2 regions of the Streptomyces sp. Edi2 genome follow, and region 2 is predicted to be linked to the other one. Evidence: predicted binding sites of a transcription regulator. Region 2 holds the regulator's gene; the other holds the start of a gene.

Region 1 (14,819 bases), 2.6 Mb from region 2:
CACCATGATCCGCCTGGGCAAGACCTACGGGAATCTGATGGTGGACGTCCGCGCCTCCAACGAAAAGCTGCGGGCCCGCTCGCGCCGTATCGTCGCGCTCGCCACCGGCGCCACCGACCCGGAGATCGAGACGGCACTCAGGATCACGGACGGCGAGGTGAAGAACGCCATCCTCACTCTCCTCGGCGATGTCGACGGCCCCACCGCCGCCCGCCTTCTCGACGCCGCCAACGGCCATCTGCGCGAAGCCCTCCAGGCCGCCAAGAACCCCTGAGGCCCGCGGGACCCTCTGGCACCCGGTCCTCGTCCCCGTTCCCCGACCCCTGCTCCTGGTTTGTCTGCACAGCAAGGCACCCCATATGCCCGAAGACAAGAACCGCGCCACCGCCGCCGCGATCCTCCCTCTCGTCGGCGGCGCCAAGAACCTCACCTCCATCGCCCACTGCATGACCCGGCTCCGCCTCGGCGTCCAGGACCGCTCCCTGGTCCAGGACGAAGCCCTCAAGGCGCTCCCGGCCGTCATGGGCGTGGTCGAGGACGACACGTACCAGATCGTGCTGGGCCCCGGAACGGTTGCCCGGGTCACCCCCGAGTTCGAGCGCCTGGTCGAGCAGGCCCGCACCACGCCCCCGCTCCCGGAGCCGAAGGCCAAGGCACCAAAGGCCGAAGCGCCGGAGGCCACAACACCGGGGACGGTAGCGCCGACCGCCGGCCCCCGGGCCGCCACACCACCCTCCGCACCGGAATCCACACCTGAGGCCGCCACCCCCACCGGCGCCCCGACCGCCACGCCCACCGCCACCACCGCCGAGGAGCTGGCCGCCCAGGGTGCCGCCCTCAAGGCCCGGCAGAAGTCCCGGAACGCCACCCCCGTAAAGCTGTTCCTGCGCCGGATCGCCAATATCTTCGTCCCGCTGATCCCCGCCCTGATCGGCTGCGGCATCGTCGCCGGTATCAACGGCCTGCTGGCCAACCTCGGCTGGCTGCCGTCCGTCGTCCCGGCGCTGACCGCCATCGCCTCCGGCTTCATGTCCCTCATCGCCGTCTTCGTCGGCTACCACGCCGCCAAGGAGTTCGGCGGCACACCGATCCTCGGCGGGGCGGTCGCCGCGATCATCGTCTTCCCGGGCATCGCCCACGTCACGGCATTCGGCCAGAAGCTCGCCCCGGGCCAGGGCGGCGTACTCGGCGCCCTCGCCGCGGCACTGCTCGCCGTCCAGGTGGAGAAGTGCTGCCGCAACGGGTTCTTCCCCGGCCGGGCGAAAACGAGAGCGTGGGGAAAGGTCCCCGACGCACTGGATGTGCTTCTCACTCCCACCCTGACCGTCCTGGTCACGGGCCTGGTCACGATCTTCGGCCTGATGTTCGTGGCGGGCGAGGTCTCCACCGCCATCGGGACCTTCGCCACCTGGCTGCTGGCCCACGGCGGGGCCTTCGCCGGCTTCGTCCTGGGCGGCCTCTTCCTCCCCCTCGTGATGCTGGGCCTCCACCAGGCCCTGATCCCGATCCACACCACCCTCATCGAGCAGCAGGGCTATACCGTCCTGCTGCCGATCCTCGCCATGGCGGGCGCGGGCCAGGTCGGCGCCGCCCTCGCCGTCTACCTCCGGCTCCCCCGCAACCGCTCGATCCGTACGACCATCAAGTCGGCCCTCCCTGCAGGCTTCCTGGGCGTCGGCGAACCTCTGATCTACGGCGTCTCGCTCCCCCTGGGCCGCCCCTTCATCACCGCCTGTATCGGCGGCGCGTGCGGCGGCGGCTTCATCGGCCTCTTCAACCAGCTCGGCGACGCCGTCGGCTCCACCGCCATCGGGCCCTCAGGCTGGGCCCTGTTCCCCCTGGTGAAGGGCGCTCAGCCCGTCACCACCACCCTCGTCGTCTACGCCCTGGGCCTGGCCGTCGGCTACCTCACCGGCTTCCTCGCCACCTACTTCTTCGGCTTCAGCAAACAGTTGCGGGCGGACCTGAACACGGACCCCAAAGACCCCGACGCCACCGCTCCCCACCCCTCACAGACCACCGATCCCCCAACCACCGGAAGCCCGACCGCACCAACAGCCACACCGGGCGCGCCGACCGTGCCAGACACACCCGCCACACCGGGCGCGCCGGCCGGCCTGGGAACACGCTGAGGCCGGGCTCCCCCTTGACATTGCGCTTCCGCCAACTTGAAGCCGCAGGTCAAAGGAACAGCCAGGGGAAGCGGACCGTCCGTTAAGAAAGGCCGTGGCTCGGCGCGGTGCCGGAGGCCAGGGGTCAGTTGAGGACATCGACGTGGGCGGCGAGTGCGCCGCCGCTCCCGCCCGCCCGTCCGGTGACAATCAGCTCGCTCTTCCCATGTGGCCAACCGTGGTTGATTCCCCCATGGCCGACCGTGGTTGATCCCCCCAGATTGAGTAGCCCTGAGGCCTTTTGGTGACTCTATGCAGTCTTTTGCTGCGCTATGTGGGCATCCTGGGGCCGCCGGGATCTTCGAGTCACGAGTCCGGGCAGGCCGGTACGACACTCGCCACTGGAGAGGACAACCATGGCCATCGATCAGTCCACCGAGTCCCAGGACAGCGCGCCGCAGAACAGCGTGGTCTACGAGACGCCGCCGCCCGAGCTGGTGGAGCGGGCGAAGCGCGCGCGCAAGGAACTGGAGGCGCGGGGCGCCACCGTGGAGTTCAAGGCGAAATGGTGGGGGTTCGAGGTTCACCTCAACCAGGCGGCGGTGGATGCGTACCTGGAGATCAAGGACCTCCTCGCGGACATCCTCGGCGAGGCGCTCAAGGAGCCTCTCTCGTCCCTGGTCACCCTGGCGGCCATGGCACAGAAGATCTGGATCCAGGCGGTGTCGAGGGGGTACGGCTGCAAGCTGGTCTCGCCGTGGATCTCGCCGACGATGCTCATCCCGATCGGCATCAACCCCGCCGAGGACCCCAACCTGTGGTGGACGGTGTTCGGCCGCAACGCGGAGACCGGTCGCTTCGAGTGGAACGAGGACGCCATGTTCCCCGGCCACGCCAGTGCCGCGAACCCGGCGGCGGCGGTGTTCAACGGCCGTCTGATCCTCGTCCACCGCGGCTACGGCAACAGCGACCAGCAGCTGTGGTGGACCGAGTTCGACCCCGACAGGGGCTGGTCCGAGGACAGGACCTTCGGTGCTCACTCCAGCGCAGCCGGCCCAGCTCTGGCGGTTTTCCGCGGACAGCTGCACTGCGTCCACCGCGGCAGCGGCAACGACACCTCCCTGTGGCACACCACGTTCGACGGCACCCGCTGGTCAACCGATCAGAGGCTCCCCGCCCACAAGAGCTCGGTCGGGCCGGCGCTGGCCGTCTACGACAACGAGCTGCACTGCATCCACCGCGGCGACGGCAACACCATCACCATGTGGCACACCACGTTCAACGGCACGCGCTGGTCCGCCGACACCGAACTCCGCACCCACAAGACGGCCTCGAACCCGGCGCTGGCCGTCTACGACCGCAAGCTCCACCTGGTCCACCGCGGCACCGGCAACGACGTGTCCCTGTGGCATGCGACGTACGACGGCACGCGCTGGTCCGCCGACCAGTCGCTTCCCGCCCACAGCAGCCTGGAAGGCCCTGGCCTGGCGGTGTTCGACAACAAGCTGTACTGCGTCCACCGCGGCCACGGCAGCAACGACCAGAACCTGTGGTGGACCTACTACGACGGCAGCCGGTGGTCCACCGACACCAAGTTCCCCGGCCACACCAGCGGCGCCGGACCAGCCGTGATCGCCTACCGCGACAAGAACGGCACGCAAGACCAACTCATGGTCGTCCACCGCGGCTACGGCAAGCGCGCCGCCGGCACCGACAGCGACGAAACGCAAGCACGGATCGCCGCCGAGGAAGCCGCCGACTGAACCACCGGCGCTCCCGCCAACCAACCCTGATCACCGGTCGCCGGGAGCGCCACCCGCACCGGTCCACCGGCGAGCGCCACCCGCACCGGTCCACCGGCCCGAGGAGAGCACCCCGGTCCCCTCCTCAAGGGATCATCCGGCTCTCCCAGTTCAGCTCTCTGAGGCGGGCCGCCAGTACGGCGGATGGCGGGGCGGGGCGCAGTAAGTGCGGCGGGCAGGCCCACGGCCGGCCGCCGCCGGGCTCGCGGAGCTGCACCAACGGCCCCTGGTGGCCCACGACCCGGCCGACGCGCCCGTCCCGCCCGTCCACCGCATAGCTGCCGGACGACAACTTCACGGCTGTCCCTCCTCCGGGCCGTGCCCGTGCCCGGGGGCGGCGGTCTTGGCGTAGTCCATCAAGACCTCGGCCAGACGCTGGGCGGTGTCGAGATTGCAGCGCCCCAATTCGACCAGCGGCGCCATGACGCTGCTCGCGCAGGACACCGGGTCGACGCAGAGGGAGGGAAGGGTGACCCCGACCGCCTGGAGTGCGGTGTGCAGTTCCGCCATGACGCCCTCGGCCTGGCGTACTCGATCACGCGCCGTCAACATTTCGCCTCATCGCCTTCCACGCTGAGTGTCCCCGTCGTGCACACAGCGTGGCGGCTACCGGCCCGGCCTGCAGAGAGACGCATGCCCAACAACCGATCGTGTGTAACAGGGAGTTGCCAAACGGCCCGCGCCCCGGCCTCTCACCCCCGCCTTCGTCACCCCGCGCCATGCTCGGGGCCGGGCTATCGCGCCGGCGAATGTCCACCCGTGCCCCACGGCTCAAGCCGCGCGCCCCCGAGCCGTCCGCCCCGTTCCCGCCCGTGTACAGCACTTACGCAGGGCGACAACCCCGCACGCCGCCCACGCCCCCGCCCACACACCCCAGCGGTCCACGCCCCGGCAGCCGCCCCCCGCGCGGGCAGCCGACCGTACGACCGTCAGCCGTACATCCGCACGGGTCACCGCCCCGGCACCCACCACGCGCCGCCCGCAGGACGCACGTTCCTGGTGGGCGGCCCACCCCTCACGGCATCCGGCTCTGCCAGTTCAGTTCTCTGACGCGGGCCACCAATACGGCGGACGGCGGGGCGGCGCACAGCGCATGAGGCGGGCAGTCCCACGGCACACCACCACCGGGCGGCCGAAGCTGCACCAACGGCCCCTCGTGGCCGCCGACCACGCCGATGACCAAGCCGACACGGCCGTCCCGCCCGTCCACCGCGTAGCTTCCGGGGACCGGCATCACGGCCGCGGCTCCTCCTCACCGTGTCCCGGTTCGGCGGTCCGGGCGTAGTCCGCCAGTACGCCGGCGAGCCGCCGGGCCGTGTCCAGATTGCAGCGCCCCAGCTCGACCAGCGGCGCCATATGGACACTCGCGCACGACACCGGGTCGACGCCAAGGGAGGGCAGGGTGATCCCCGCTTCCCGGAGGGCGGTCCGCAGTTCCGCCGTGACGCCCTCGGCCTGCCGCATCCGCTCACGCGCCGTCAGCATTCGCCTCATCACCTTCCACACTGAGTGTTGCCATTGCGCACACAGCGTGGCCACTACGGGTCTAGCCTGCATAGAGGCGCAGACCCAACAACCGATCGTGTGTAACAGGGAGTTGCTGCGATGCCCGGACCCAAACCCCTCGACCCGTCCTCGTCCCCCCGCGCGATGCTCGGCGCAGAGTTACGGCACAAGCGCGAAGAGGCCGGCCTCACCCAGGAAGAACTCGGCAAGCCCCTCTTCGTCAGCGGGTCGTTCATCGGCCAGCTGGAGGCAGGGACGCGGCGGATGCAGATGGAGTACGCCGTAAAGATCGACGAGGTCCTTGGAACGGACGGCTACTTCACCCGCAACTGCGAGGCCGCGACGAGGTCGAAGTATCCGGATCACTTCGCGGAGGCGGCGGAGGCGGAAGCCGTCGCCACGGCGATCAGACAGTACGCGCCGCAGCTGATTGCAGGACTGCTGCAGACCAAGGCCTATGCGTCGGCAGTTTGCCGCGCGTACCAGCCGACGGCGCCCGACGACGTGATCGACGAGACGGTCACGGCACGACTCGAACGCACGCGCCTCCTCGACCATCCAACGACCCCGTTGTTGTGGGTGGTGCTGGACGAGGCTGTGCTGCGTCGGAATACCGGCGGCCCGGTGGTGATGGCGGAGGCGCTGTGGCACGTGGTGGAGCTGATCCGGAAGCACCGGATCATCGTGCAGGTGTTGCCGTTCACGGCAGGTGCTCATGCGTCGATGAATGGCGCGCTCAAGTTGATGAACTTCGAGGACGCGCCCACGCTCGCTCACCTAGAAGTGCTGAACGCAAGCAAGCTGGAGGACGACCCAGCGACTGTCGCCCGTCACGAACTGACTTACGATCTGCTCGGGGCCAGCGCACTGTCACCCCAAGATTCCCTGGCCCTGATCGAATCAGTGGCGGAGGATTACGCGAATGAAGATCAGCCCTGAGTACGACCTGAGCATGGCCATCTGGCGTAAGTCCAGCTACAGCGGCGGCGAGGGCGGAGACTGCCTCGAAATCGCGACGTGGCACAAGTCCAGCCACAGCGGCGGCAGTGGCGGAGACTGCCTAGAGGTCGCCACCTGGCGGAAGTCCACCCACAGCGACGGCAGCGGCGGCGACTGCCTCGAAGTCTCCGACGATCACCCCGGCATCGTGCCCGTCCGGGACTCCAAGGACCCGGACGGTCCGGCGCTCGCGTTCCGGGCGCCGGCGTGGGCAGCGTTCATCGAGGGCATCAAGTCCAGCTCCTTCTAAGGCGCCTGGCGTCCACTCGGGGTCCGGGGCTCAAGCCGCGGACCCCGAGCCCTCTTTCCAAGGAACGGGCGGTCGGAAGGACACCCACCCACCCTCCCCCGAGCCGCCAACTCCCGCACACACCAGCGCGGATGACATTCCGTGACCGGCTTGCGACATCACGTCGCCCCGGTCTAGCGTGCGCAGCAACAAAACAACCCCGGCAGGTGCTACCAACACCGACCGGGGTCTGACCACCAAGATCGAAAGCGCGACGATCTCATGGCTAGCTCCAACTTTAACGCCGTCCCGTGCGCCCCCGCACTCCCCCACGGCAACCACCCCTCCGCCCGCCCCGGCTACGGCAAACGCGAAGCGCCCGACCAACGCCCCTCCCGCCCCGGCGACTTCGCGAACCTCCCCCGTCGTGAGGCATCCATCGCCGCCTACCTCGACCGGCTGCCCGAGGGTGCCGACATGTCCGTGAAGACGCTGGCCAAGGTGTTGCCGGACTACGGGCAGTGCGCCCTGCGGACCGCGCTCCGCCACCTCTCGGAGGCCGGTCATCTGCGGCGGGTCACCGAGACACACATGAGTGACGGCGGCAGTCCGCTCTGGGTGACGCGTACGTACTTCTCGCGTACGGCACGGGACGACGCCTGGTGGATGGCCTTATGCGCCGGGAACGTTCCGATGACCCACGACGACGTTGGCGGTGAAGGCGGCAGTGGCGCCCCACTTCCCGCCGCCGGGCCACCGCGCCCGCATGCCCCACACGTCCACACCCACGTCCAGCCCCGTCCACCGCACTCCCCCGGCTACGCCGCCCTCGCCGCTCTCGGCCGTGCCGAACCCCGTATGACGCTGTCCGCCGCCGACTGCGCGTCCCTCGAAGCGTTCGCGGAGGAATGGCTGGCGCGCGGCGCGACCCGCGACCAGCTCCTGTCCGCCCTGACCTCCGGGCTGCCGCCACACGTCCACCACCCGGGCCGACTCGCCCGCTCCCGGCTGCTCGCCAAGATGCCGCCCCCACCCGAACCCGGGACGGACACCGGCACCGAAGCCGATGCAAACGCAGACGCAGAGGCAGACGCAGAAGCCGCTGGGCCAGGCCGCCCCGCCCAAGGGCCGTCGCGCAGAGCCCTCCGGATCATGGAGTGCACCGTCTGCCGCGCCCCGGGTCGGCCCGCCGCGCTCCCCGGGGGTGTCTGCGGCCCCTGCCGGGGCGAGGCGCCACCGGACGACCGGCGGCGTCTCGCGGCGGAGGCGACGGCCGCCCAAGTCCGCGCCCGCGTGCAGCATTTGCGCGCGGTCGCACGGCCACCGGCCCCCAGCCGTAGTAGGGCCGCCGCCGGCCGACCGTGATCCTGCCGCACCGTGGCGCGGCGGTCAGTAGCAGTCAGTAGGGTCGGCGCCATGCTGATCCGATTACGGCGCCCCTGGCGCGGCAGGCTGATCGTGGCCCTCACGGCTCTCGTACTGGCCGCGGGCGGGGCGGCACTGATCCTGTGGGGCGAGACACCGCCCTCCTACCCGCCACTTCCCCAGATGCACGGGCCGCACCTCTCAATCCAAGTCGCCTTCGAAAGCACCCTCGACCGCGAGGCCCCGCCCGCACCCGCCACCCTCTGCGGCGCCGCGATGCTGTCCGCGGCAGGGGCCCTGTGCCTCGCGGGCTGCCTCATCGTCCGCCGTGGGCAGCAGGGCATGCAGAAGCAGGCGCGGGCCACGGAGTAGGCGCAGGCCATAGAGCGGGCGATGATGCCTGCGGCCCACCCCGGCCAGAGATAGCCACCGGCCTGATGTGCCGTATGCCGTCAGCCGACAGCCGTCAGCCGTCAGCCGTCAGCCGTCAGCCGTCAGCCGTCAGCCGTCAGCCCAGAGTCTGCGTCAGTTCGCTCCGGCTCGGGGAGTGAACGATACGGCCGTACGCTCCGTTGACGATGGGCATGTAGGGCGGGACGTGCCCGCATTCCATGTCGGCGATGATCGGCACATGGAGGGGGCCGAGTGCGTCGAGGACGGCCTCGTGCTGGCTGAGCGAATCGTTGTCCGGTGCGGAGGTCCGGCCGACGAGAACCGCGTTCGCCCGGTCGAAGAACCCGGCGAGTCTCATGCCGTGCAGGTTCCGGCAGATGGTGAAGGCATCGTCGCCGGTTGCCTCCACATAGACGAGAAGCCCATTCGGTGACTCGTCGCGAGCGAAGGCCGAGGTGTCGAGGAAGGCTGTCCCCGCGAGATTGCACAGTGTTTCGATGCAGCCGCCGATCAGTCTTCCCTCGGCCTCCACGTCACCGCCCCCGTCGAGCCGGGTCCAGGCACCCACGGAGTCGAGCGTGTACTCGCGAATGCCGGGGAAGGCGGCGAAGTCGTCGAAGGCCACGCTCCGGTGGCGACCGGGCGGGGTCTGGACGAACCGGTGCCCCGGGGGCGCCGCGACGATGTCGCACCACGACTGCAGTCCTTCGGGCACCCGGTAGGGCGTGTCCATGAGGTTGTTGCCGTGGACGGTCGCCGTGCCCGTGAGCAGGGTCATCGGTGTGATCACGGTCGATATGTCGGAGAACCCGACGATCCAGGTCGGCTCCGCCTCCCGTAACCGGTCCCAGTCGAGCAGTGGTAGCAGGTCAATGGCGGTCTCTCCGCCCCACGGCGGCACGATGGCCTTGATGGAGGGGTCGATCAGCATCGACATCAGCTCGTCGGCGCGGTCAGCGGCCGAAGCACTGACGTGCCCGGAGCCGTCCATGCACCGGCCGATGACGACCTCGTACCCGCGGTCCTGAACGTCACGGACGGCGACATCGAGGCGCGCACGCAGATCCTCCGCGACGCCGCCCGACGGAGAGGTGACACCGACACGGTCACCGGGACGCAGCGGGGAAGGGTATCGAACAGTCATGCGCCGGATTTTGACACGGTGAACCCCTGGGACACCGGGTTTTATGCGCTCCGAACGGCCCGGATGCCCCCTCCCGAAACGCCGCCGGGGCGGCACCCCCTGGGAGGAGGGTGCCGCCCCGACGTACGTCTGGACGTTGCGGTCCGGGAGGACCGGTGTCTGATCCGCGAGGGATCAGAAGTCCATGTCACCGCCCGGCATGCCGCCCGGAGCGCCCGCCGCGCCGGCCTTTTCCGGCTTGTCGGCGATGACGGCCTCGGTGGTGAGGAACAGCGCCGCGATGGAGGCGGCGTTCTGCAGCGCGGAGCGCGTGACCTTCGCCGGGTCGATGATGCCCTCGGCGATCATGTCGACGTAGTCGCCGGTCGCGGCGTTGAGGCCGTGACCCACGGGCAGGTTGCGCACCTTCTCCACCACAACGCCGCCCTCAAGGCCGCCGTTGACGGAGATCTGCTTGAGCGGGGCCTCCAGCGCGAGCTTCACGGCGTTGGCGCCGGTCGCCTCGTCACCGTCGAGGTCCAGCTTCTCGAAGACCGAGGAAGCCTGGAGCAGGGCCACGCCACCGCCGGCGACGATGCCCTCTTCGACGGCCGCCTTCGCGTTGCGAACGGCGTCCTCGATGCGGTGCTTACGCTCCTTGAGCTCGACCTCGGTGGCGGCACCGGCCTTGATGACGGCCACGCCGCCGGCCAGCTTCGCCAGGCGCTCCTGCAGCTTCTCGCGGTCGTAGTCCGAGTCGCTGTTCTCGATCTCGGCGCGGATCTGGTTGACCCGGCCCTGGACCTGCTCGCTGTCGCCGGCACCGTCGACGATGGTGGTCTCGTCCTTGGTGATGACGACCTTGCGGGCGCGGCCGAGCAGTTCGAGACCGGCGTTCTCCAGCTTGAGGCCGACCTCCTCGGAGATGACGGTGCCACCGGTGAGGATGGCGATGTCGCCGAGCATGGCCTTGCGGCGGTCACCGAAGCCCGGGGCCTTGACGGCGACGGACTTGAAGGTGCCACGGATCTTGTTGACGACCAGGGTCGACAGGGCCTCGCCCTCGACGTCCTCGGCGATGATCAGCAGCGGCTTGCCCGACTGCATGACCTTCTCCAGGAGCGGGAGCAGGTCCTTCACGTTGCTGATCTTGGAGTTGACGATCAGGATGTACGGGTCGTCGAGCGCGGCTTCCATGCGCTCCATGTCGGTCGCGAAGTACGCCGAGATGTAGCCCTTGTCGAAGCGCATACCCTCGGTGAGTTCCAGCTCCAGACCGAAGGTCTGGGACTCCTCGACGGTGATGACGCCTTCCTTGCCGACCTTGTCCATGGCCTCGGCGATGAGCTCGCCGATCTGGGTGTCAGCGGCGGAGATGGAGGCGGTCGAAGCGATCTGCTCCTTGGTCTCCACGTCCTTGGCCTGCTCCAGCAGGGCGGCGGAGACGGCCTCGACGGCGCGCTCGATGCCGCGCTTGAGGGCCATCGGGTTGGCGCCGGCGGCGACGTTGCGCAGGCCCTCGCGGACCAGAGCCTGGGCCAGGACGGTCGCGGTCGTCGTGCCGTCACCGGCGACGTCGTCCGTCTTCTTCGCGACCTCCTTGACCAGCTCGGCGCCGATCTTCTCGTACGGGTCCTCGAGCTCGATCTCCTTGGCGATGGATACACCATCGTTGGTGATCGTGGGGGCGCCCCACTTCTTCTCGAGGACGACGTTGCGGCCCTTGGGGCCGAGGGTGACCTTGACGGCGTCGGCGAGCTGGTTCATCCCGCGCTCGAGACCGCGCCGTGCCTCCTCGTCGAACGCGATGATCTTGGCCATGTGAAGTGGTCCTCCCGGACTAATGGGGTCTCCCCTGCTCGAACGCAGTTGAGAGCTTGGGGAAGGATTGCTCCGGACCGCGCTGGCGCCCGCGACGGACGACCTGCAGACCTGCGTGGTTCCTTGCCCCACCCGGCCTACGGGCCTCACCGACCCGGTCCTTCTTTGTCACTCTCACTGGGAGAGTGCTAACGCAATGATTAGCACTCGCACCCCTTGAGTGCAAGGCGGCTTCGAAGATGCCTCCCATCGGGGTGGCGCCCGGGTGACGGGTGAATCACGGGTGAGCGCAGGTCCCCCGGGGTCCGCCCGCACTCAGCACCTCCCCGTCCGCCGACAGCGGACAGCGGAGCAGCGGACAGCGGACGAGGGGCAGCACGAGGAGCAGCGGACGAGGGGCGGCCGACGAGAGACGGCGGGCGAGGGGCGGCCGGCGAGAGGCGGCCGGCAGACCGCGACGGACAGCAGAAGGCCCGCACCCCTCAGGGGGGTACGGGCCTTCACTACGCAGCAGTCGGTCGGCGCCTCAGCCGGCCACCCGGACCATGTCCGCCTGCGGCCCCTTCTGGCCTTGCGAGATCTCGAACTCGACCCGCTGACCCTCCTCAAGGGTGCGGTAGCCGTCCATCTGGATCGCGCTGTAGTGGACGAAAACATCCGCACCACCGTCGACCGCGATGAAGCCGTACCCCTTCTCCGCGTTGAACCACTTGACGGTGCCCTGAGCCATGCCTAACTCCCCTATTACTGGCCCTTGCGCAGGACCGCACTCCGCGGACCCGGGTCAGACCTCACCCCGCGAAAGCCCTGTGGGGTGTGCGCCGGAACGCGTCGACCGCCGCTGAATGTATCTGCACAGATGCCCAGCGCAACAGGTCAATCGGACGAGAAATCTGGGGCCGGAAAATCGGCAATATGCGGTGAAATCCCGCTTCTCCCGGGCAAGTCGGGCCGGGCATAGCTCACCTAAGCGACAAATCTTGCCCACACTTTGGGCACAACTGATCGCGATCTCATATGCGTTCGGCACACGCACGCGCTATAGGGGAGGGGTATCGCCTCAATGGTATCTCCTTTCACAACATGGAATTGCCCCGTCCGCTTTCTGGCGGACGGGGCAATTCCGGTCAAGCAGGCCAAGAATTGGCGCAAATCAGCACCCTCCGGCCACCGCCGGAATGATCGAGACGCCCGCACCCTCCGGGGTCGGCGTCTCCAGGCCCTGCTCGAAGCGCACATCGTCGTCGTTGACGTAGACGTTCACGAAGCGGCGCAGCTTGCCGGCGTCGTCCAGCACCCGGGCCGCGATGCCCTGGTGGTTCTGCTCCAGGTCGGCGATCACCTCGGAGAGGGTCGCGCCCTCGGCCGCGACCTCGGCCTGGCCGCCGGTGTACGTGCGGAGGATGGTGGGGATGCGGACCTTCACGCTCATGGTTCTGCCTTCCGGGTATTGCGGAGTACGTGTTCGGGGGCGGTGGCGTGGCCTCGTTGCGGACGGGCCGGCGGCCTCGTGGCGGGAGGTGGCGCGGCCCCGTGCGCGGACGGGGCCGGCAGCGTCAGCGGGCGAGACCGGCCGCGCGGAACGCGTCCAGGTCCGGACGGATCGTGGCCGTGGGCCCTGAGGTCGGGGCGACCGCGTCCAGCGTCTTGAGGCCGTCACCGGTGTTCAGGACGACGGTCGTCAGGGACGGGTCGAGCACACCGTTCTCGATCAGCTTCTTGGTCACGCCGACGGTCACCCCGCCCGCGGTCTCCGCGAAGATGCCTTCCGTCCTGGCCAGCAGCTTGATCGCGTCCACGACCTGCTCGTCGTTGACGTCCTCGACCGCGCCGCCCGTACGGCGGGCGATGTCGAGCACATACGGGCCGTCGGCCGGGTTGCCGATCGCCAGCGACTTGGCGATGGTCTTCGGCTTCTGCGGGCGGACCACGTCGTGCCCGGCCTTGAAGGCCGTGGACACCGGCGAGCAGCCCTCCGCCTGGGCGCCGAAGATCTTGTACGGCTTGTCCTCGACCAGACCGAGGGCGATCAGCTCCTTGAGCCCCTTGTCGATCTTCGTGAGCTGCGAGCCGGACGCGATCGGGATGACGATCTGGTCCGGGAGGCGCCAGCCCAGCTGCTCGCAGATCTCGTACGCCAGGGTCTTGGAACCCTCGCCGTAGTAGGGGCGCAGATTGACGTTGACGAAGCCCCAGCCCTCGCCCAGCGGGTCGCCGATGAGCTCGGAGCAGAAGCGGTTGACGTCGTCGTAGTTGCCCTCGATGCCGACCAGGTCACCGCCGTAGACCGCGGCCATGACGACCTTGCCGGCCTCCAGGTCGTGCGGGATGAACACGCAGGACTGGAAACCGGCCCGGCGCGCCGCGGCGCCGACCGCGCCGGCGAGGTTGCCGGTCGAGGAGCAGGACAGGGTGGTGAAGCCGAAGGCGCGGGCGGCCTCGACGGCGATCGCCACGACGCGGTCCTTGAAGGAGTGCGTCGGGTTGCCGGAGTCGTCCTTGACGTACAGACCGCCGGTGACGCCCAGCTCGGCGGCGAGCCGGTCGGCCTGGACGAGCTTGGTGAAGCCGGGGTTCAGGTTGGGCTTGTCGGCGACGTCGGCGGGGACGGGCAGCAGCGGGGCGTAGCGCCAGATGTTGTCCGGACCGGCCTCGATCTGCTTCTTCAGGCCCTCGGGGTCGCCGCTCGGCAGGTCGTACGCGACTTCGAGCGGCCCGAAACATTCCTGGCACGCGAAGATCGGGCCGAGCGCGAAGCGCTGTCCGCACTCGCGGCAGGACAGGGCTGCGGCGGGGCCCAGAGCGACGGTGGGGGTGTTTTCGGTGACTTGCACAGCCATGGAGGCGAGGCCCTTTCTCCTCATCTTCCTCGCGACGAATCTCGCCACGAGACGGATTTGGCACCTTCCCTAGCCGGGAGCCTCGCGCGCGGGACGTCAGCGTCCTTGCGGCAAGACCGGCTGGAGGGTTGCCGGGGCTTCAACGGGCCGTATCCCTCTGCCCCTCTGGATGAGCGGTATGGCGCTGGGCCGAAACCCAGGCGTTTGTGGCGCGGACCCCGACATGCAACGGTCTTCCGCGTTGTTCAAGACTGTAACCGAAGGCACTGACGGTTGAGATAGTCGTCCGATGCGCGAGATGGATCACAGAGGCCGCCCACCGGCGGCGACCGAGGAGTCGTAGACGTGCTGGAAGAGGTGGAGGGCTGGCTGAGCAGCCGCTCCTGGTCCGCCGCGGACCGCCCGCTGGGGCGGCTGCTGGAGGCGAAGCACCAGACGGGCCGCACGGTGAGTGTCGTACTGCCCGCCCTCGACGAGGAGGCCACCGTCGGGGCGATCGTGGCGGTGATCCGCGCCGAGCTGATGACCGGCCCGGTCCCGCTCGTCGATGAGCTGATCGTGCTGGACTCCGGCTCCACCGACCGCACCGCCGAGGTCGCGGCGGCGGCCGGCGCCCGGGTCATCCCCCGC
Region 2 (14,819 bases):
ACCAGCTCGATGTCGTACTCGACACCACCGAATTCGGGACCCTCCCCAACGTCAGGCCGCACCGCCGGCCGTGACGAAGTCGATCAGTTCCTCCACCCGCCCCAGCAGCGCCGGCTCCAGGTCCTTGTAGGAGCGCACGCAGGACAGGATCCGCTGCCAGGCGGCGCCCGTGTTCTCCGGCCAGCCCAGCGCCCGGCACACCCCCGTCTTCCAGTCCTGCCCGTGCGGGACGGACGGCCAGGCCGCGATCCCGACCGAGGACGGCTTCACCGCCTCCCAGACGTCGATGTACGGGTGGCCGACCACCAGTGCATGGTCCCCGGTCACCCCGGCCGCGATACGGGACTCCTTGGAGCCGGGCACGAGGTGGTCGACGAGGACGCCGAGACGGGCGTCCGGTCCGGGGGCGAAGCCGCGGACGATCGAGGGCAGGTCGTCGATGCCCTCCAGGTACTCCACGACCACCCCCTCGATGCGCAGGTCGTCGCCCCACACCCGCTCCACCAGCTCGGCGTCGTGCCGGCCCTCCACATAGATGCGCCCGGCGCGGGCGACCCGTGCGCGGGCGCCGGGCACGGCGAGTGATCCCGATGCCGTACGCGCCGGAGCGGTGGCCGCCGGCCTCTCCTGGGGGCGTACGAGGGTGACCACCCGCCCCTCCAGGAGGAAGCCGCGCGGCTCCATGGGAAAGACCCGGTGCTTGCCGAAGCGGTCCTCCAGGGTGACCGTCGGCCCCTGCGCCGTCTTCTCGCAGCGGATCACGGCGCCGCAGAAGCCCGAGGCGACCTCTTCGACGACCAGATCGGGCTCGGCCGGCACCTCGGGGGCGGGCCGCTGCTTCTTCCACGGTGGGGTGAGGTCGGGGCCGTAGTGCTTGCTGTGCATGGGGGCCTGTCTCGTGAGGTCGGCGGGCGGGGTCAGGAAGGCGCGACGCCGAAGCGGGCCGCCAGGGCGTCGCGTTGGGCACGGACGAACCGGGCGTCCACCACGGCGCCATGGCCGGGAACGTACCGTGCGTCCTCGCCGCCGAGGGCCTGCAGCCGGTCCAGCGCGCCGGGCCACTGCTGGGGCAGCGCGTCGGGGCCCGCCTGGGGCTCGCCGGACTCCTCGACCAGATCGCCGCAGAAGACGATCTCCGGCTCCCCGCGCCGGCCCGGTACCAGGACGGCCAGATCGTGGGCGGTGTGCCCGGGGCCGACGTTGGCGAGCAGCACCTGCCGGTCGCCCAGCTCGACGGTCAGCTGGCCGTGCACATGGTGGTGCGGGGCGACGAGCAGATCGGCGGCCTCCGCGGCGGCGTCCCGCGCGACGCCCTGCCGGATCGCGTCGTGCCGCAGCTCGTCCTTGCCCCGGCGCAGCAGCTCGCCCAGGCCGGCCGCGCCGAACACCTCGACGCCCGCGAAGGCGGCCGTGCCCAGCACATGATCGAAGTGGGGGTGGGTGAGCGCGATATGCGTCACTTCCCGGCCCAGCACACCGCGGATCGTCCGGCGCAGATCCGCGCCGTCGCGCAGGGTCGCGCCGGTGTCGACGATCATGACCCCGGTGCTCCCCGCGATCACCCCGATCGTCTCGTCCCAGCCCGGCATCCGGCGCCTGGCGACGCCGTCACCGAGTCGTTCCCAACCGGCCTCTTCCCAAGCAGTACGCATACCGAGACGCTAGCGCCATCGCGATAGCGTTGCCCGACAGATCGGCCGATCCCGGTCATCGGGCGGGTACTCCGCGCGCCCGCCCTTGCCGCACCCGTGCTACCCGGCCGTACACTGGCCCAAGGTCTGGCACTCGGCCCGTGTGAGTGCCAGGGAAGACGAAGCGGCGGACGGCCGGACTGGAGGTGCGCGGGATGCTCAGTGAACGCAGGCTGGAGGTGCTGCGCGCCATCGTCCAGGACTACGTCGGGACGGAGGAGCCGGTCGGCTCCAAGGCGCTCACCGAACGCCACCGGCTCGGGGTCTCCCCGGCCACCATCCGCAACGACATGGCGGCCCTGGAGGACGAGGGGTTCATCGCCCAGCCGCACACCAGCGCCGGGCGGATCCCGACCGACAAGGGCTACCGCCTGTTCGTCGACAAGCTGGCCGGCGTCAAGCCGCTGTCCAGCCCGGAGCGGCGGGCGATCCAGAACTTCCTGGACGGCGCCGTCGACCTCGACGACGTGGTGGGCCGCACGGTCCGGCTGCTGGCGCAGCTGACCCGGCAGGTCGCCGTCGTGCAGTATCCGTCCCTGACCCGGTCCACGGTCCGGCATGTCGAGCTGCTGGCCCTGGCCCCGGCCCGGCTGATGCTCGTACTGATCACGGACACCGGCCGGGTCGAGCAGCGGCTCATCGACTGCCAGGCACCGTTCGGCGAAGCCTCCCTGGCGGATCTGCGGGCCCGGCTCAACAGCCGGGTCGTCGGTCGCCGGTTCGCGGATGTGCCGCAGTTGGTGCAGGATCTTCCGGAGTCCTTCGAGCAGGACGACCGCGGCACGGTCTCGACAGTGCTGTCGGTGTTGCTGGAAACTCTGGTGGAAGAGACCGAAGAGCGGCTGATGATCGGCGGTACCGCCAATCTCACGCGCTTCGGACACGATTTCCCCTTGACCATCCGGCCGGTGCTGGAGGCCCTTGAGGAGCATGTGGTGATGCTCAAGCTGCTCGGGGAAGCCAAGGACTCGGGCATGACCGTACGTATCGGGCATGAGAATGCCCATGAAGGCCTGGCGTCCACATCGGTCGTCACGGTCGGCTACGGTTCGGGCGACGAGGCAGTCGCCAAACTCGGCGTGGTCGGACCGACCCGCATGGACTACCCCGGAACGATGGGAGCGGTACGCGCAGTGGCACGTTACGTCGGACAAATCCTCGCGGAGTCGTAAGTGGCCACGGATTACTACTCGGTCCTCGGTATCGGACGCGACGCCTCGCAGGACCAGATCAAGAAGGCCTTCCGCCGGCTGGCGCGTGAGCTGCACCCGGACGTGAACCCGGATCCGAAGACCCAGGAGCGGTTCAAGGAGATCAACGCCGCTTACGAGGTGCTGTCGGACCCGCAGAAGAAGCAGGTCTACGACCTCGGCGGGGACCCCCTCTCGCAGGCCGGCGGCGGCCAGGGCGCGGGCGGCTTCGGCGCGGGCTTCGGCAACTTCTCCGACATCATGGACGCCTTCTTCGGCACCGCGTCGCAGCGCGGACCGCGCTCGCGCACCCGCCGTGGCCAGGACGCCATGATCCGGCTCGACATCGAGCTGAACGAAGCCGCCTTCGGCACCACCAAGGACATCCAGGTCGACACCGCCGTCGTCTGTACGACCTGCAGCGGTGAGGGCGCGGCTCCCGGCACCTCGGCGCAGACCTGTGACATGTGCCGCGGCCGCGGTGAGGTCTCCCAGGTCACCCGGTCCTTCCTCGGCCAGGTCATGACGTCCAGGCCGTGCCCGCAGTGCCAGGGCTTCGGCACGGTCGTGCCGACGCCGTGCCACGAGTGCGCCGGCGACGGCCGGATCCGCTCGCGCCGCACGCTCACCGTCAAGATCCCGGCCGGTGTCGACAACGGCACCCGCATCCAGCTTGCGGGCGAGGGCGAGGTCGGTCCGGGCGGCGGCCCCGCCGGTGATCTCTATGTGGAGATCCACGAGGTGGCGCACTCGGTCTTCCAGCGGCGCGGCGACGATCTGCACTGCACGGTCACCATCCCGATGACGGCGGCGGCGCTGGGCACGAAGTGCCCGCTGGAGACGCTGGACGGGGTGGAGGAGATCGATGTCCGGCCCGGTACCCAGTCCGGCCAGTCGATTCCGCTGCACCAGCGCGGTGTGACCCATCTGCGGGGCGGCGGCCGGGGCGATCTCATCGTCCACGTCGAGGTGATGACGCCGTCCAAGCTCGACGCCGACCAGGAGGACCTGTTGCGGCGGCTGGCCAAGCTCCGCGGGGAGGAGCGGCCCACGGGGCAGTTCCAGCCGGGGCAGCAGGGACTCTTCTCGCGCCTGAAGGATGCGTTCAACGGGCGATAGCCGCAGGTGAGCCCGGGGGCCGGAGCCGTTCCCCGGGCGGCGCGGCGGCCTCGGCCCCGGTTCAGAACGGCGCGGTGGGCGTGACACGATGTGCGCATGCCCACCGCACTGACCGATCTCTGCCGCCATCCGATCGTGCAGGCCCCGATGGCGGGAGGCGGCTCCGGACCCGAGCTGGCCGCCGCCGTCTGCGGCGCCGGCGGTCTCGGCTTCCTCGCCGCCGGCTACAAAACCGCCGACGGCATGTACCAGGAGATCAAACAGCTGCGGTCGCTGACCGACCGGCCCTTCGGCGTCAACCTCTTCATGCCGCAGCCCTCGCTGGCCGACGGCTCGGTCGTCGAGGTCTACCGCGAGCAACTCGCGGGCGAGGCCGCCTGGTACGAGACCGAGCTCGGTGACATCGACGGGCCCATCGACGACGGCTACGAGGCCAAGCTCGCGATCCTGCGGGACGACCCGGTGCCGGTGGTGTCCTTCACCTTCGGCTGCCCCTCGCGTGCCGTCCTCGACTCCTTCGCCGCGGTCGGTACGTACACCATTGTCACGGTCACCACCGCCGCCGAGGCGCAGGCCGCCCAGTGGTCGGGTGCCGACGCGGTGTGCGTGCAGGGCGTGGAGGCCGGCGGCCACCAGGGCACCCACCGGGACGATCCGCATGCGGACGGCACCGGCGCGGGGCTGGGACTGCTGGCGCTGCTCGGCCAGGTCCGGGAGGCCGTACAGATCCCGGTGATCGCCGCGGGCGGGCTGATGCGCGGGGCGCAGATCGCGTCGGTGCTGGCCGCCGGGGCGAGCATGGCGCAGCTGGGCACCGCCTTCCTGGCCACCCCCGAATCGGGCGCCAACCCGCTGCACAAGCAGGCGCTGACCAACCCGCTGTTCACGCATACGGAGTTGACCCGGGCGTTCTCCGGGCGGCCCGCCCGCGGACTGGTCAACCGCTTCCTGCGCGAGCACGGCCCGTACGCCCCGGCCGCCTACCCCGCCGTCCACTACCTCACCTCCACGGTGCGCAAGGCCGCGGCCAAGGCGGGCGACGCGCAGGGCATGAACCTGTGGGCGGGGCAGGGGCACCGGCTGGCGCGGGAGCTGCCTGCCGGGCAGCTCGTGGAAGTACTGGCGGGTGAACTGGAAGCGGCGCGCGCCGCGTTGAGCCACCCGGGCGCCGGTGGCGCCGCATGACCGCGCCGGTGTTCCTCGTCGATTCGCTCGCGGACGTACGGGCCGGCGGCACGCTGACCCTGGACGGTCCCGAGGGCCGGCACGCGGTGTCGGTGCGCCGGCTGCGGGCCGGTGAGGAGGTCGTCCTGACGGACGGCCGCGGAGCGGGCGCGCACGGCACGGTCGCCGCCGTCGAGGGCAAGGACCGGCTCACCGTCGCCGTCGCGGAGCTGCGCACCGAGGCGCCGCCGGAACCCACGATCACCGTCGTCCAGGCGCTCCCCAAGGGCGACCGCGGCGAGCTGGCCGTCGAGACGATGACCGAGACCGGTGTGGACGGCATCGTGCCCTGGGCGGCGGCGCGTTGCGTCACCCAGTGGAAGGGCGAGCGGGCCGCCAAATCGCTGGGCAAATGGCGTGCCACGGCCCGTGAGGCGGGCAAGCAGTCGCGCCGGCTGACCTTCCCCGAGGTCGCGGACCCGCTGACGACCAAGCAGGTGGCCACCCTGCTCGCCGACGCCGACTTCGCCGCCGTCCTCCACGAGGAGGGCAGCTCCCCGCTCGCCACCGCCGAACTCCCCGCCGAGGGCCGGATCGTGCTCGTCGTCGGGCCGGAAGGCGGTGTCTCCCCGGAAGAGCTCGCCCTCTTCGCCGAGGCGGGCGCGGGGCCCTACCGCCTGGGGACGACCGTGCTGCGCACCTCCACGGCGGGCACCGCGGCCACGGCGCTGCTGCTGGGGCGCACGGGGCGCTGGAGCTAGGGAGTCACACCGGCCGCCCCGGACCTCCGGGCGACCAGCCCTCCCGTGCGGTGTGCGGTTCCGGGCGGCGGGGACCGCGCGGCGTGGGGTGGGGTGGACGCCCGGATACGGCCCGCCCGGTAGCATCCGAGGCCGTGCGCACCGTGCGTACGACACACGACCCGGGAGGTGCCACCGGTGGCGGGAGAACCGCAGGCCGACTGCCTGTTCTGCAAGATCGTGGCGGGAGAGGTTCCGGCGACCATCGTCCGGGAGACCGACACCACCGTCGCGTTCCGCGACATCAACCCCCAGGCGCCCACGCACGTCCTGGTGATCCCCAAGGTGCACTACCCGGACGCCGCGAGCCTGGCCGCCGCCGAACCGCAGGTCATCGCCGACATACTGCGCGAGTCCCGCGAGGTCGCCGCCGAGGACAAGGTCGAGGACCGGGGCTACCGGGTCGTCTTCAACACCGGCGCCGGCGCGGGCCAGACCGTCTTCCACGCCCACCTGCACGTGCTCGGCGGCCGCGGCCTGCAGTGGCCCCCCGGGTAACGCACCGTGTCCGTACGTGAATTGGTGGTCCTCGGCACCGCGAGCCAGGTTCCCACACGGCACCGCAACCACAATGGCTACCTGCTGCGGTGGGACGGCCAGGGGCTGCTCTTCGACCCCGGCGAGGGAACCCAGCGGCAGATGCTGCGCGCCGGGGTCGCCGCCCACGACCTCCACCGGATCTGCATCACGCACTTCCACGGCGACCACTCGCTCGGCCTGGCCGGGGTGATCCAGCGGATCAACCTCGACCGGGTGCCGCACCCGGTCACCGCCCACTACCCGGCCAGTGGCGAGCACTTCTTCGACCGGCTGCGCTATGCCACCGCGTACCGGGAGACGGTCCGGCTGGTGAAGCGGCCGGTGGCCGTCGACGGTGAGCTGGAGCGCTCGGCGGCGTACGTCCTGGAGGCGCGCAAGCTCTCGCACCCGGTCGAGTCGTACGGCTACCGGCTCATCGAGCCGGACGCGCGCCGGATGCTGCCGGAGCGGCTGGCGGCGCACGGCATCGCCGGACCGGACGTCGGGCGCCTCCGGCGGCTCGGCGAGCTGAACGGCGTCACCCTCGACGAGGTGAGCGAGCGGCGCCCCGGCCAGCGCTTCGCGTTCGTCATGGACACCCGCCTCTGCGACGGCGTCCATGCCCTCGCGGAGGGGGCGGACATGCTGGTCATCGAGTCGACGTTCCTGGACGAGGACGTTCAGCTGGCCACCGACCACGGGCACCTGACCGCCGGGCAGGCGGCGCAGGTCGCGGCGTCGGCGGGGGTGCGGCACCTCGTGCTGACGCATTTCTCGCAGCGCTACGACGACCCCACCGAGTTCGAGCGGCAGGCCCGCGCGGCGGGCTTCACGGGCGAGCTGACCATCGCCAAGGACCTGATGCGGGTGCCGGTGCCCAAGCGGCGCTGAACGCCCGGCGGAGATCCGTCCGCCGGGCGTGTGCCGCGCCGCTCCGGGCGTGCGCGCCGTGCTTCCGCGGCCGTGCGCCGCGCTCCTACGGCAGGTAGTACATCGGGTTCGGCAGCTTGAACGTCCGGTCCCCGGCACCGCCGTTCAGATCGCTGTACTGGTCCCCGAAGTTGGCGACGAGGCGGTAGCCGAGAGACTCGATGTGCTTGCGGGTGCCCGACTTGTACTCGACCGTCGTGCAGGTGGCGCCGCAGGGCAGGTAGGCCGGCGGGTGCTCCTTGTTCTTCAGGTAGACGTGCCGGCTGTCCAGGGGCACGTCGTAGCCGACGTTCGTGAGGTTGCGCACGCTCCAGTCGCGCTGCGCCTCCTTGCGGCCGGTCAGGAAGAACACCTCGGCGCCCTTGGCGTGCGCCCAGTTCACGAGCCGGTTCATGCCGAAGACCGGGTCCATGTCGTGGTGGGCCAGGTACTTGTCCTGGCTCTCCTCGGTGTAGTGGAAGCCGACCTGGAGCTCGTAGTTGTAGGTGAGCAGGGTCGTGTCGTCCATGTCGAGGACGATGGCCGGCTTGGCCTGCTTGCCTTCCTTGCCCTGCTTGCCCGTCCGGCCGTGCTGCGCAAGGGCCTTGGACAGGTAGCCGCGGGCCTTGGCCTCGATGCCGCGGACCTGGCGGGCGTAGTTGCTGTGCGGGGAGGCGTAGTGCTCGCCGTCCGCCGTCACCGTGTCGCCGTAGTACGCCTTGATCTTGTCCTGCACCTGCGTGAGGTTGGGGATCTCTTTGTCGGTGCGCGGCACGGAGTGTTCGGCGGTGGCCTGGCCTATGCCGAAGACCGCGGTGCCGGTGACGAGGGCGGCGACCGTCGCGGCGCCGAGCCGGGCTCTCCGGGTGAGGGCGGGGCGGAAACGGGCGGGGCGGGGCATGCGCGACTCCTCAGGAGACATGAGTGGACCCCGTAGGTCTAACAGAGCCTCAAGTCGGTCTCTACGCGCGAAGATTCAACCCTTGGCAAAGGCTCATGGGTACGGACTCTTGACAGCCATGACGCTCCCTGGCCGCCCACTCCCTCTGCAGACGCGAGTAGGTCGCCCGCGGGCACCACGAGCGGGCGTGCGCCCGGCGGTCCCGGACCGGAGATCACGGACCCGGCCGTGGTCCTGTGCCCGGTGGCCCGGCGCGCGTACGGTGAGGCACGGATCGGTGGCGGCGCGCCACAGTGGTCCCGTACGTGATCTTTGAAAGGGGCTGTCCCGATGGCACAGGAAGTGCGCGGCGTGATTGCGCCGGGGAAGAACGAACCGGTCCGGCTGGAGACCATCCTGGTGCCGGATCCGGGCCCCGGCGAGGCCGTGGTGAAGATTCAGACGTGCGGGGTGTGCCACACCGATCTGCACTACAAGCAGGGCGGCATCAACGACGACTTCCCGTTCCTGCTCGGGCACGAGGCCGCCGGCGTCGTGGAGTCGGTCGGCGCCGGGGTCACCGATGTGGCGCCGGGGGACTTCGTCGTCCTCAACTGGCGGGCGGTGTGCGGCCAGTGCCGCGCCTGTCTGCGGGGCCGCCCCCAGTACTGCTTCGACACCCACAACGCCCGCCAGAAGATGACGCTCAAGGACGGCACGGAGCTGACCCCGGCACTGGGCATCGGCGCCTTCGCCGACAAGACGCTGGTCGCCGCCGGGCAGTGCACCAAGGTCGACCCCCGGGTGGCGCCCGAGGCGGCCGGGCTGCTGGGCTGCGGGGTGATGGCGGGCATCGGCGCCGCGATCAACACCGGTGGCGTCGGGCGCGGCGACTCGGTCGCGGTCATCGGCTGCGGCGGCGTCGGCGATGCGGCCGTGGTGGGCGCGCGGCTGGCCGGTGCGGTCACGATCGTCGCGGTGGACATCGACGACCGCAAGCTGGAGACCGCGCGCTCCATGGGCGCCACCCACACGGTCAACTCCCGTACCGCCGACCCCGTCGAGGCGATCCGCGAACTGACCGGCGGCTTCGGCGCGGACGTCGTCATCGACGCGGTCGGCCGCCCCGAGACCTACCGGCAGGCGTTCTACGCCCGCGATCTGGCCGGCACCGTCGTCCTGGTCGGCGTCCCCACCCCGGACATGACCCTGGAACTCCCCCTCCTGGACGTCTTCGGCCGCGGCGGCGCCCTCAAATCCTCCTGGTACGGCGACTGCCTGCCCTCCCGTGACTTCCCGATGCTGATCGACCTGCATCTGCAGGGCCGGATCGACCTGGGGGCGTTCGTCACGGAGACCATCGGCATCGAGGACGTGGAGCAGGCCTTCGAGCGGATGCACGCGGGCGACGTCCTGCGTTCGGTGGTGACGCTCTGATGGCGGCCCGTATCGACCACCTGGTCACCTCCGGAACCTTCTCCCTCGACGGCGGCACCTGGGACGTCGACAACAACGTCTGGATCGTCGGCGACGACGACGAGGCGATCGTCATCGACGCCTCCCATGACGCCGACGCCATCCTCGAAGCCCTCGGCGGCCGGACGCTGCGGGCGATCGTCTGCACCCATGGGCACGACGACCACATCGACGCGGCCCCGGCGCTGGCCTCCCGCACCGGTGCCCGGATCCATCTGCACCCCGCCGACCTGCCGTTGTGGAAGATGACCCACGCGGACACCGCGCCGGACGCGGAGCTGGCGGACGGCCAGGTGCTGACCATCGCCGGTACGGATCTGACCGTGCTGCACACCCCGGGCCATGCGCCCGGCGCGGTCTGCCTCTACGCCCGCGAGCTGGGCACCGTTTTCACCGGCGACACCCTCTTCCAGGGCGGCCCCGGCGCCACCGGCCGGTCCTTCTCGGACTTCCCGACGATCGTGGCCTCGATCCGGGACCGGCTGCTGACCCTGCCGCCCGCGACCCAGGTCCGTACCGGACACGGCGACCCGACGACGATCGGGGCGGAGGCCCCGCATCTGGAGGAGTGGATCAAGCGGGGGCACTGAGGGGCGCGCAGCCACTGGGGCGGCGGGGGCGCTGGGGCGGCGGCGCGGGCCACTGAGGCGGCGCGGGGCGCTGGGCTGAACGAAGGCGCTGGGGGCGCGCGGGCCATTAAGGGCCGGGGCGGCCGCATCCCGTAAGGGTTGCGGACGCCCCTTGCGGGCCACAACGCGGCGGGGACGGAGGGTATTCCGACGGGGACGGAGGGTATTCCGGCGAGGGCGGAGGCATTCCGGCCGGTCGGAGGTTGTCCCTCGCCGGGCCTCCGCCTCCTCATGCCTCCCCGGCCGCCCGCTCCAGGATGCGGGCGGCCACCGCGGGGGAGTCCACCAGCGGATGCAGCGCCAGCGCCCGCAGCGCGGCGTCCCTGTCCTTGTAGACCGCCGCCTCCACCGTCGCCCGCTCCACCGCCTTGACCTGCAGCATCAGCCCCAACTGGTCCTCTCGCAGGGGCGCGCAGGGCAGCGGCCTGGCGCCCTGCGACGTCACCTCGCACACCGTCTCCACGATCGCGTCCGGCGCCAGCTGCGGCACCGTCGTCCCGTTGCGGACGTTGAGGATCAGCCGGGTCCCGCTGTCGCCCACGATCGCGTGCATCAACGCCAGCGCCACCCGGTCGTAGCCACCGCCCTCCAGGTCGTGGCTGTCGCGCTGCCAGCCGCCACTGGCCTCCCTGCTGTGCGCCATATACGTCTCCTCGCGCTCCAGCCGGGTGCGCTCCCACAGCTCGTACGCCCCCTCCGGGCCGCCGGCCGACGCGGCACGCTCGAAGAAGCCGCCCTGCTGCTGATCGAGGAATTCGCCGCGGGTCTCGGTGGTGTCCCGTACGGAGCCGAGGGTTTCGCGGCGGAAGTAGTAGTAGTGCAGATACTCGTTGGGCAGCGCGCCCAGGGTCCGCAGCCAGTCGGCGCCGAAGAGCCGGCCCTCCTCGAAGGAGCCCAGCGCGGCGTCGTCGGCGAGCAGCCCCGGCAGCAGCTCGGTGCCGTCCAGCGTCAACGACCGCAGCCAGCCGAGGTGGTTGAGCCCCACGTAGTCGTAGCCGACCCGGCCGGTCCCGTCGAAGGCCGCCGGGTCCACGCCGGCCGCCCGTGCCGCCCGGCGCACCAGCCCCACCGGCGAATCGCAGATCCCGATGACGCGGTCGCCCAGCACCTGGGACATCGCCTCGGTGACCGTGCCCGCGGGGTTGGTGAAGTTGATGACCCACGCCTCCGGGGCGAGCGCCGCGACCCGCTCGGCGATGTGCAGGGCCACCGGGACCGTCCGCAGGCCGTAGAGGACACCGCCCGCGCCGACCGTCTCCTGGCCCAGCACCCCCTCGGACAGCGGGATCCGCTCGTCGCGTATCCGCCCTGCCGTGCCGCCCACCCGGATCGCCGAGAAGACGAAGCCGGCCCCGGCCAGCGCGTCGTCCAGCCGCTCCTCGACCCGTACGGGCACCGGCGCCGGATGCCCCCGCGCCAGCCGAGTCAGCACCTCGGCGATCACCCCCACCCGGCGCGGATCGGTGTCGTGCAGCACCACCTCGGAGACGGCGTGTGCCGGGTCGTCCAGCAGCGCGCGGTAGACCAGCGGCACCCGGAAGCCGCCCCCGCCCAGAATCGTCAGCCTCATGGGGCGGAACGTACCGCAGCATCAGGCACACTGGCGGCACGTGCCGATACGAGAGGAGCGAGCACGGTGAGCAGCCGACGCGATGACCTTTTGCCCGCGGGACCGGCCGCAGTGCCACCGGCCCTCGATCCGCTCGCAGCGGTGCGCGCCGACGGAGACCCGCACACCGACGTCTACCTCACCGGCACCGTCTTCCTGGACATCATCTTCACCGGCCTGGACAGCGCCCCCGTCCGCGGCACCGAATCGTGGGCCCGCGGCATGGGTTCCAGCCCCGGCGGCGTCGCCAACATGGCCACCGCGCTGGCCCGGCTCGGCCTGCGCACCTCCCTCGCCGCCGCGTTCGGCGACGACCACTACGGCGAGTACTGCTGGGAGGCGCTGGAACAGGGCGAGGGCATCGACCTGGCGCTGTCCCGCACCGTCCCCGGCTGGCACTCCCCGGTCACCGTCTCCATGGCGTACGAGGGCGAGCGCACGATGGTCTCGCACGGCCACGAGGCGCCGCCGCCCGACTACACCTTCGACGGCAAGCACGCCCCGGGCTGCCCGCCGCCGTCCCGCGCCTGCGTCGCCTCGCTGGTACCGGGCCGCCGGGAGGGCTGGCTGGGCTGCGCGGCCGGCCGCGGCAGCCGGATCTTCGCTGATGTGGGCTGGGACGACACCGGCCGCTGGGACCCGGCCGACCTAGCCGACCTCGAACACTGCGAGGCGTTCCTGCCCAACGCCGAGGAGGCGATGCGCTACACCCGCACGGACTGCCCGCGCGCCGCCGCCCGCAAGCTCGCCGACCGGGTGCCGCTTGCCGTGGTCACGCTGGGAGCCGAGGGGGCCTACGCGGTGGACGGGCGGACCGGCGAGAGCGCCGAGGTGCCCGGCATCGCCGTGGAGGCGCTGGACCCCACGGGCGCCGGCGATGTCTTCGTCGCCGGATTCGTCACCGGCACCCTCGCCGACTGGCCGCTCGCCGACCGGCTCGCCTTCGCGGGGCTGAGCGCCGCGCTGTCCGTACAGGAGTTCGGCGGCTCGCTGTCCGCACCCGGGTGGGCCGAGATCGCCGGCTGGTGGCAGCAGGTGCGGGGCTGCGAGGCGGGTGCGCCGGGCGCGCTGCGCCGCCAGTACGCCTTCCTCGACGAGGTGCTGCCCGCGGCCTACCGGCCCGCCCCGCTGGCCCGCGCCGTCCCCACGATCGGCTTCCGCCGCCCGGCCTGAGCGCGGCCCGGCCTGCGGACCGGGCCCGGGGCCGATGAGGCCGGGGCCGATCGGGCCGTCCGGCCGCGTCCCGGCCGCCCCCACGCCCACCCCTGGCAGGAAAAGGCCTCGGGCTTGTCGGTGCCCCGTCGTACTCTTGTATCCCAAGGAGTCGAGTGCAGGTCATTGCAGGCAGGCACCTCATACGAGCAAAGGATGGGGGTTGAGCAGGCCACCGAGCCGCCCCATGACGCAGACACCCACGCAACCGCAGGCGCGCGCCCAGTTCACCGTCCCGGCCAAACACCCGATGGTCACGGTCCTGGGATCCGGAGACTCCCTTCTGCGCGTGATCGAAAAAGCCTTCCCGGCGACCGACATCCATGTCCGTGGCAACGAGGTCAGCGCTGTCGGCGACGCCGCCGAGGTCGCCCTCGTCCAGCGCCTTTTCGACGAGATGATGCTGGTGCTCCGCACCGGACAACCGATGACGGAGGACGCAGTGGAACGCTCCATCGCCATGCTCCGCGCGGCGGAGGACGGCGAGGGAGCGGCGAGTGAGACACCCGCCGAGGTGCTCACCCAGAACATCCTGTCCAACCGCGGGCGCACGATCCGGCCCAAGACCCTCAACCAGAAGCGCTATGTCGACGCCATCGACGAGCACACCGTGGTCTTCGGCATCGGGCCGGCCGGCACCGGCAAGACCTACCTCGCGATGGCGAAGGCCGTGCAGGCGCTGCAGGCCAAGCAGGTCAACCGCATCATCCTGACCCGCCCCGCCGTCGAGGCCGGCGAACGCCTCGGCTTCCTGCCCGGCACCCTCTACGAGAAGATCGACCCGTATCTGCGCCCGCTCTACGACGCGCTGCACGACATGCTCGACCCCGACTCCATCCCGCGCCTGATGGCCGCGGGCACGATCGAGGTCGCTCCGCTGGCGTATATGCGCGGTAGAACGCTTAATGACGCGTTCATCATCCTCGACGAGGCGCAGAACACGAACCCCGAGCAGATGAAGATGTTCCTCACCCGCCTCGGGTTCGAATCGAAGATCGTCATCACCGGCGATGTCACCCAGGTCGACCTCCCCGGCGGCACGAAGAGCGGTCTGCGCCAGGTCCGGGACATCCTGGACGGCGTCGACGATGTGCATTTCTCCCTGCTCACCAGCCAGGATGTGGTCCGTCACAAGCTGGTCGGCCGTATCGTCGACGCCTACGAGAAGTACGACAGCCGCAACGGCACATGAGCCCCGGCCGGCCGGGACCACCGGCCGGCCCGCGCCCGGCACACAGAAGCGAGAAGCAACTCCCCCATGTCCATCGACGTCAACAACGAGTCCGGCACGGATATCGACGAGCAGTCCATCCTGGATGTCGCCCGCTACGCCGTCGCCCGGATGCGTATCCACCCGCTCTCCGAGCTGTCCGTGATCGTCGTGGACGCCGAGGCCATGGAACAGCTCCATCTCCAGTGGATGGACCTGCCGGGCCCGACCGACGTCATGTCCTTCCCGATGGACGAGCTGCGTCCGCCGGCGAAGGACGACGAGGAGCCCCCGCAGGGACTCCTCGGTGACATCGTGCTCTGCCCCGAGGTCGCCAAGAAGCAGGGCGAGGAGGCCCCGACGGGGCACAGCATGGACGAAGAGCTCCAGCTGCTCACCGTCCACGGCGTG

Evidence for each region. The regulator HrcA, encoded in region 2, represses chaperone genes, less so after heat shock. The targets are predictions, from matches to a motif close to TTNGCACTCNGNNNNNCNGAGTGCNAA.
Region 1: the regulator HrcA is predicted to act here: its motif matches at 11,515-11,541, upstream of groL (chaperonin GroEL).

What each region holds. Positions count from the first base shown of each region.
Region 1 covers NZ_JBEJGX010000003.1:5,423,596-5,438,414, reverse strand. The annotation lists gene murQ (N-acetylmuramic acid 6-phosphate etherase) at 1-274, shown strand, start outside; gene ABR737_RS27380 (PTS transporter subunit EIIC) at 360-2,132, shown strand; gene ABR737_RS27375 (DUF8189 domain-containing protein) at 2,528-3,874, shown strand; gene ABR737_RS27370 (hypothetical protein) at 3,999-4,211, opposite strand; gene ABR737_RS27365 (hypothetical protein) at 4,208-4,465, opposite strand; gene ABR737_RS27360 (hypothetical protein) at 4,929-5,147, opposite strand; gene ABR737_RS27355 (hypothetical protein) at 5,147-5,398, opposite strand; gene ABR737_RS27350 (helix-turn-helix domain-containing protein) at 5,519-6,358, shown strand; gene ABR737_RS27345 (DUF397 domain-containing protein) at 6,342-6,668, shown strand; gene ABR737_RS27340 (hypothetical protein) at 7,320-7,622, opposite strand; gene ABR737_RS27335 (hypothetical protein) at 8,064-8,384, shown strand; gene ABR737_RS27330 (S66 family peptidase) at 8,521-9,549, opposite strand; gene groL (chaperonin GroEL) at 9,724-11,349, opposite strand; gene ABR737_RS27320 (cold-shock protein) at 11,876-12,079, opposite strand; gene ABR737_RS27315 (MoaD/ThiS family protein) at 12,503-12,781, opposite strand; gene thrC (threonine synthase) at 12,906-14,189, opposite strand; SAM riboswitch class I at 14,207-14,365, opposite strand; gene ABR737_RS27305 (glucosyl-3-phosphoglycerate synthase) at 14,535-14,819, shown strand, end outside.
Region 2 covers NZ_JBEJGX010000003.1:2,847,823-2,862,641, reverse strand. The annotation lists gene ABR737_RS16120 (Uma2 family endonuclease) at 1-74, shown strand, start outside; gene ABR737_RS16115 (DUF3097 domain-containing protein) at 52-885, opposite strand; gene ABR737_RS16110 (MBL fold metallo-hydrolase) at 918-1,652, opposite strand; gene hrcA (heat-inducible transcriptional repressor HrcA) at 1,847-2,863, shown strand; gene dnaJ (molecular chaperone DnaJ) at 2,864-4,000, shown strand; gene ABR737_RS16095 (nitronate monooxygenase) at 4,097-5,185, shown strand; gene ABR737_RS16090 (16S rRNA (uracil(1498)-N(3))-methyltransferase) at 5,182-5,925, shown strand; gene ABR737_RS16085 (histidine triad nucleotide-binding protein) at 6,103-6,462, shown strand; gene ABR737_RS16080 (ribonuclease Z) at 6,469-7,374, shown strand; gene ABR737_RS16075 (HAD family acid phosphatase) at 7,460-8,293, opposite strand; gene ABR737_RS16070 (S-(hydroxymethyl)mycothiol dehydrogenase) at 8,624-9,709, shown strand; gene ABR737_RS16065 (MBL fold metallo-hydrolase) at 9,709-10,338, shown strand; gene ABR737_RS16060 (6-phospho-beta-glucosidase) at 10,607-11,947, opposite strand; gene ABR737_RS16055 (carbohydrate kinase family protein) at 12,014-13,159, shown strand; gene ABR737_RS16050 (PhoH family protein) at 13,386-14,390, shown strand; gene ybeY (rRNA maturation RNase YbeY) at 14,457-14,819, shown strand, end outside.